3 regions of the Arthrobacter sp. Y3221159 genome follow, and region 3 is predicted to be linked to each of the others. Evidence: riboswitches for the same ligand, from Rfam matches in the RefSeq annotation. Region 3 holds a riboswitch; each other region holds the start of a gene.
What was found. A riboswitch is a leader RNA that binds a small molecule or an ion and turns the genes downstream of it on or off. The one in region 3 is predicted to bind cyclic di-AMP.

Region 1 (2,169 bases), on a different contig from region 3:
ACGATTCTGGCGGAAGCTAAAGAATAACATTCGTTATCCGATTTGCCGCCACAAATAGGGCTGTTGGCAGAATATTCTTCGCGAAAGGCGACTCCGCGAAGTTTTTTATTCAAGTGAGTGCGAATTGCCAAAATCGCCCCCTACTGCCCCGGCGCGTGTCCAGCGGCGCGCGGAGCAAGGGAAGAAATTTTCCCGCAAGCCCGCGTTTATCGGCCCGCAGGCCCAGGATCAACTCCGCTCCCTGCACCTGGCCCACGCGTCCGGGCCGAATACCTCCCGGCCGCGAGCGCCGTATGTACGGTCGATGGACTGTGACCACTGGATGCGATGCTCCCAAGTTCGACGGCTTGAACTGCCGCGCAGGCTCCGCCCGCCCACACCGGAGGTCCAGGCGCTGTTACTCATCGCGATGGACGCCGCCCAGGACCGCCCCGTTTGGGTGAAGAGGCCGGCCTCGGCCGCGGAGGGAACCAGCGGACGGGACTTGTCCAACGCAATGAATAGACAGGCCCACGAAGGGAAGGTCACGGCCGCATCACAGCCGGGCCAGACGCATAGCCCTCCACCTGCCCTTATGCGCCGACTGGCACAAGTCGACGCGCCGTCATCGTGATGTCCGTTACCTAAATGTGACTTAAGCGCTGAACTCCTGTAGCGTCGATTGGGTACGGTTCCCGTTCGGGCCGTATATCCGGATGACGCCAAGCTCTGCCACTTCCCGGATTCCGCTTGATCGAAGGCAGAGGCGGGGGACCCACCGTCCCGGGCACTGATTTGCCCTTGGGGTTAAGCCAGCACGTGATATTTCCGTGCGGCCGGATGCCCTCATCCGAACCCGACAGCTAACTCCGCAGGTGTGAGAGGCGATTCATCATGTTTACATTCCCGGCTAAACCGCGCCCGAAACAGGGTTCCGACAGCGATTCCCAGCGTTCGGAAGGCAAGAAGTTCACCCTCGGCAAGCGTGCCGCGGTCCTCGCAACGTCCGGTGCGCTGCTGGTAGGCCTCGGCGCCGCCGGCCAGGCGACAAATGCTTTTATTCCGGCGGCGTCCACCACAAGCACCACGGCGGCGGACTCCGATGCGCAGATGAGCATCGAAAAGAGCGAGATCCGGTCCCACCCGGCCGAGTCTCCCGCCCCCGCCGAAATCAACGTTGTTCCCCAGGCCGCCGAGCCGGCCCCCGCACCCGCGCCGGAGCCCGTCCCCGCGGCTGAGCCTGCTCCGGCACCCGAGCCCGCTCCGGCACCTGCACCCGAGCCGGCTCCTGCACCCGAGCCGGCTCCCGTCGTCGCGGTCAACGACCCGGCAGGCGCGCAGGCCTACGCCGCCGGCCAGCTTGGTTCCTACGGCTGGGCCCAGGACCAGATGCAGTGTCTGGTGACGCTCTGGACCAAGGAATCCGACTGGACCACCACGGCCACCAACCCCAGTAGCGGCGCCTACGGCATCGTCCAGTCCCTGCCCGCCGAGAAGATGGCCAGCGCCGGTGCGGACTACCTCACCAACTACCGCACACAGATCAACTGGGGCCTGAACTACATCAAGGAGCGCTACCAGTCCCCCTGTGGCGCGCTGAACTTCCACTACGCCAACAACTGGTACTAAGCCGCTGCTGAATTTCACCGGCCCTCACGCTGTCCGTGCGTGAGGGCCGGTGATTTTTGGGCTTAAGAGTCCCGTCCCGGGATGTACTGCACCGCCCACCTGTTGCCGTCCGGATCGGCGAAGTAGACGAAGTGGCCCCAGTCCTGCACGTCCACGTCGCTGACGTCGACGCCGTTCTCCTTGAGGTGGCGGTGCGCGGCTTCGATGTCGTTGACCACCAGCTGGAGGTTGGAACCGGTCCCCGGAGGGGCGTCCGTAAGTCCTTCACCAATGCAGATGGAGCAGGCCGAGCCCGGCGGAGTCAGCTGGACGAAGCGGATGGAGTCGGTGGGCCGCTGGTCGAAATCGGCGTTGAAGCCAACCTTGTTGACGTAAAAATCCTTGGCACGGTCCACATCGGACACAGGGACAAACACGAGTTCAAGTTTCCAGTCCATGGGCTCAGGCTACGGCTGCACCCCTTGTCTTGGAAGGCTTGAACCTCAGCCGGCGATGCCGTACAGGCGGTCGCCCGCGTCCCCGAGCCCGGGAACAATGTAGGACTTGTCGTTCAACTTTTCG
Region 2 (2,169 bases), on a different contig from region 3:
CTGCGCCGCCTCATAGGCTGCAAGCGCCGCCTGGCCTTGCCGGTATTCGCCCTCGAGCGCCGCCGTCGTGCCCTTGAGGGACGCCAGCTGCGCGGTCAACTCTCCGCTGCGCCGCTGCTCTTCGGCGACCTGCCGGGCCACCGCGTCCTGGGCGGAACGGGCAGTGTCCAGCTTGGCCTTCGCCTCCCCGGACAGGCGTTCGCGCTCCGCCCTGGCGGTCTTTTCCTGCTCCGCCAGCGCAGCGGTGGCTTTGCCGGCGGCCTCCGCCCGGCTGACCAAATCCGCGGTCTTGGCTCCCACCACCTCAACGACGTTGAGCCCGTGGATGCTGTTGTTCTCCAAAGCTTCCAGTGCCACAAAGAATCCCATGGTGGTTCCGCCGGTCTTGTACGATCTGGCGGCCAGCGCACCAACGGCCTGTTGATGCCGCTGCAACTCCGCGTCCGCCTGGGCAGCCTGGCCTGCAAGGGCATCCACCCTGGCCGTTGCGGACTGCAGGGCGGCATCCGCCAGTGCATAGTCGGCTGCGGATGCCACGGCGGCCGTCCCGAGCGCTTCGGACTCGGACCGCAGGCCTTGAAGCAGGCCTGTGATGTTCTCGATCTCGGCCGCCTTCCCGGCTTCAGACTGCTGCGCCTTCTGAACGTCTTCCCACGATGGGTACCCGCCCGGCGGAGTCTCATCCGCGGCCGCCGGAGGCAGGGCAGCGGGGCCGGCCAGGGCAAGTGCCAGCAGCCCTCCCAGCAGCGGGGGCTTGAACATGCTTCCGATCAGGCGCATAGCTCCGAAGCTTAGCGGGTTTCAACACTAGGTTGAGGGTTGGGCGACCTCCCGCCGCTACCTTAATAAGTTTGTGACATAAATAACAGGCGACGCCAGCCGCAAAATATCACGCGAGGTCAGAAAGGTGTGCTAGTACCTCCAGACGTTTGCTTAATTTGATAGAAGCGCCTCGTATGTTACCCAAACGTGACAATTGCTCCGGGGCCGGGTTATGGTCTTCAGGTGTCCCTCCCAATCGGGACATTCCCATCAGTATGCCGAGCCCTGCCACTGACCCGGGATTCAATCGCTTTCCAGCTGGCAGGGACGGGGGAACCAAGTTTCCACGGCCGTTACGGCCTTGGGGTTAAGTCGATAGCGCCTCCGTCCATTGTGGGCGGTTGCCTTCGGCCGGGTATCTCCAACCCGAACCCGACAGCTCACCCCGCAGGCATGGGAGAGGCGATCACACGTGTCAAAAAATTTCCCTACCGCCCGTCACCGCGCAACTCCGGCCCGCTCAATCGCGCTCCAGGGCTTGGCTGCTTCCGCAAAGTCCCAGGCACGGACGCTCAGCCGTCCGATGCTCGCAGTTGCCGCTGCGTCCGGCATTGCGTTCGGTGTTGGAGCTCCCGCCCATGCAGGCGTGACCGGCCCGGATACCACCGAAACCGCTAGCGTCCAGGCGTCCAGCGCTCCGGCAGCCGCAGTGGCTGCCCCCGCTGCCGCAGCCCCTGCCGCCGGCAACGTCTACACCGTGGTTTCCGGAGACACCCTGGGCGCCATCTCGGCCGCTCACGGCGTCAGCCTGAACGATGTGCTGGCCGCCAACGGCCTGGACATCTCCACCATCATCTACCCCGGTGACCAGATCACCATTCCGGGCGCCGGCTACGTGGCACCTGCCGCTGCTCCTGCCCAGGCCGCACCTGCCCTGGCGAACACCGGCTCCACCATGAACTATGCCTCCGCGGCCGTTGCCCCGGCTCCGGCCCCGGCCCCCGCACCTGCCGCGACCGGCACCGGCACGGGTGCAGCCATCCTGGCTTCCGCCTACGGCCAGTTGGGCGTGCAGCAGGACTGCACCGCCATGGTGGAGAAGGCCCTCCGCTCCGTCGGCAAGTCCGTCGGTGACCTGGCTCCCGGCCAGTTCTACCAGTACGGCACCACCGTGGGCACCCCCGCCCCCGGCGACCTGGTGATCACTGCAGGCCACGTGGGCGTGTACGCCGGCGACGGCCAGGTTGTCAGCGGCGGCGTGGACGGCTACAAGACCGAAGTCCACTCCATCAGCTGGCTCGGCGGAGCTTCCTTCGTCCGGGTAGCGTAGTTACCCCGCGCAACTGAAGCAGCCGCACCAAGAGCTGCGCACATAAGGGCGGCAGCCGGGAAGACCCCGGCTGCCGC
Region 3 (2,169 bases):
ACGGCGGCCTGGCGACCTACGCCGCCGGCGTTGTCGCCCACAGCCTTGGCAATGACGGCGATCGAGCTGGTTTTGGTGACCTCGGCACGGTGCCGTGCGGTAGCACGAGTAGTCATCAGTTCTCTCTTTCGATTACCTCGGGGCCTGTGGGCAACCCGAGAGTTTTGGACGCGCCGGCATCTTGGGGGTACGTCGGCGCGCCCCGAACGGGGATGGTGGTTTAGCGAAAAAGTGCGGGCAAAGAAATAGTTCCCGGGGCCGAAGCCCCAAGAACTATTAGCCTGCGAGGGTGAAGAAGGAGGAGGTGCCGGTAGCGGCGACGGAGTGCAGCAGAGTGCCCTGGGAGGGGTTGAGTGCGCTGATCATCATGCCGTTGCCGACGTAGATGCCGACGTGTGCGCCGCCGTTCTGCATCACTAGGTCACCCGGCTGGGGGGTGGAGGTGGGGGTCATGGCGGTCCATGCGTTCACGCGCGGGATGCTGATGCCGGCCTGGGCGTAAACCCACTGGGTGAAGCCCGAGCAATCCCAACCGGAGGTGGGGCTGGTGCCACCCCAGACGTAGGGGCTGCCAATGCCGGTGTAGGCGATGGCCGCGAGGCCGGTGGTGGCCGCAGAAGCGGCGGTCGCAACAACCTTTTCTGCCGCGGTTGACGCGGTTGACTGGGCGGAAGTGGCGGTTTCGTCCTCGTCGTCGGAGGTTGACTGCACGGTCACGCGTTCAACAACGGGGGCGGCGACGGTGGTGACCACCGGGCGCTCGAAGGAAACGGTGGCGGTAGGTGCTGCGGTGACTGCAAGTGCTGTCTGCGCGGAACCGGACTCGGTGGAAGCGGAGACACCGGCGGTGGTGTCCGCGGTGGCCGGCAGACCCATGGCAAGGACAAGGCCGGAAGCGGCTGCAACAACAGCTGCCTGGCGACCCACTGTCCCGGCGTTGGCACTAACAGCTTTGGACACGGCGTCCAAAGGGTTGGTACGGACCGGTTGCGCACGGTGGCGCGCAGAATTATGGCGTGAAGACACGAAGGTAGCCTCTCCCAATGCCTGCGAGGTGAGCTGTCGGATTCGGATGGGAGTCACCCGGCCGCGCCGCTTCAAGGAAGCTTTGCGACTTAACCCCAAGGCCTTCCGTGAAGAAGGCCAAAATTGGTTCCCCCGCCCCTGCCAGACGATGAAATGCGAACGGACCTTGAGCGGTGGCAGAGTTAGGCAATCCGCACAAGAGCGTCAACTTCGGAAAAGTTGACGCGAGTTAGACGGTACAGGAGTTTTGACCGAATGTCACATTCAGGTCACGGCTGGTCACGTCAATTCGAGAGTCAGCAACCATTTGACTAGAGCCAGCCCGTCGGATCCACTACTTCGCCGTTGACCTGCACCTCAAAGTGCAGGTGGCATCCGGTGGAGGCTCCGGTGGTTCCGCTCAGTGCCACAACCTCGCCGCGCGAGACCGTCTGGCCCTCAGTCACATTGAAGGACGACAGGTGGTTGTACGTGGTCTCCAGGCCGTTTCCGTGGTCGATCACCACACGGTTGCCGCCGCCGAACTGGTGCCAGCCTACAAACGTCACGGTGCCGGTGGCGGCCGCGAGAACTGAGGTCCCGCACTGGGCAACGTAGTCCTGCCCGCGGTGGAAGTCGCCGGAACCACCCGTGATGGGGCTGACGCGGTAACCGAAGGGCGAGGCTGTGGTCAGCGACGCCAGCGGGGCGCCCAGGCTTCCGGTGGATGCGGCGCGGGAAACAGCGCCGGCGGACTGGGCGCTCAGGAGCTGCTTGAGCTTGCCGTCCGGATCCGCCTGGGTCACTACGGCCGAGCGGCTGAAGTCGATCTCCGCTCCGGCTTCGGCGGAGATAGCGGGCTGCGGGGTCACAGCGGTGGCCGCAACAGGCGCAAGGCCCGCCCCGTCGGTGGCCATGACCGGGCTGGTGGCCGGAACAGTCACGGTGAGCACCAGACCGGTGGCAGCCAGTGCCATGCCGGCCTTCTGGCCGATGCCGCTCGCCGAGGCGAACTCGGTGATTTGCCGGAACGGACCCCGACGGCGCCGCGCATCACGGTGGAGATCGCGGGGGCGCTCCGTGTGGATGACTTCGGCGACGCGCGGTGCCGAAGCGGGGCCAGCGGCGCGGCGGCGCCCCCTGGAGGTCTGCATGGACAAGAAG

Region 1: linked by a shared signal. The riboswitch ahead of AC5RT3_RS04320 (aggregation-promoting factor C-terminal-like domain-containing protein) and the one ahead of AC5RT3_RS13420 (C40 family peptidase) in region 3 are both predicted to bind cyclic di-AMP.
Region 2: linked by a shared signal. The riboswitch ahead of AC5RT3_RS16585 (LysM peptidoglycan-binding domain-containing protein) and the one ahead of AC5RT3_RS13420 (C40 family peptidase) in region 3 are both predicted to bind cyclic di-AMP.

Annotation. Positions count from the first base shown of each region.
Region 1 covers NZ_JBNHFC010000003.1:49,315-51,483, forward strand. Annotated here, with positions in the region: cyclic di-AMP (ydaO/yuaA leader) riboswitch at 709-868, shown strand; gene AC5RT3_RS04320 (aggregation-promoting factor C-terminal-like domain-containing protein) at 874-1,608, shown strand; gene AC5RT3_RS04325 (glyoxalase superfamily protein) at 1,671-2,045, opposite strand; gene upp (uracil phosphoribosyltransferase) at 2,091-2,169, opposite strand, start outside.
Region 2 covers NZ_JBNHFC010000017.1:70,468-72,636, forward strand. Annotated here, with positions in the region: gene AC5RT3_RS16580 (aggregation-promoting factor C-terminal-like domain-containing protein) at 1-780, opposite strand, end outside; cyclic di-AMP (ydaO/yuaA leader) riboswitch at 1,061-1,231, shown strand; gene AC5RT3_RS16585 (LysM peptidoglycan-binding domain-containing protein) at 1,235-2,092, shown strand.
Region 3 covers NZ_JBNHFC010000012.1:25,506-27,674, reverse strand. Annotated here, with positions in the region: gene AC5RT3_RS13425 (NlpC/P60 family protein) at 1-116, opposite strand, end outside; gene AC5RT3_RS13420 (C40 family peptidase) at 277-960, opposite strand; cyclic di-AMP (ydaO/yuaA leader) riboswitch at 1,031-1,209, opposite strand; gene AC5RT3_RS13415 (M23 family metallopeptidase) at 1,338-2,159, opposite strand.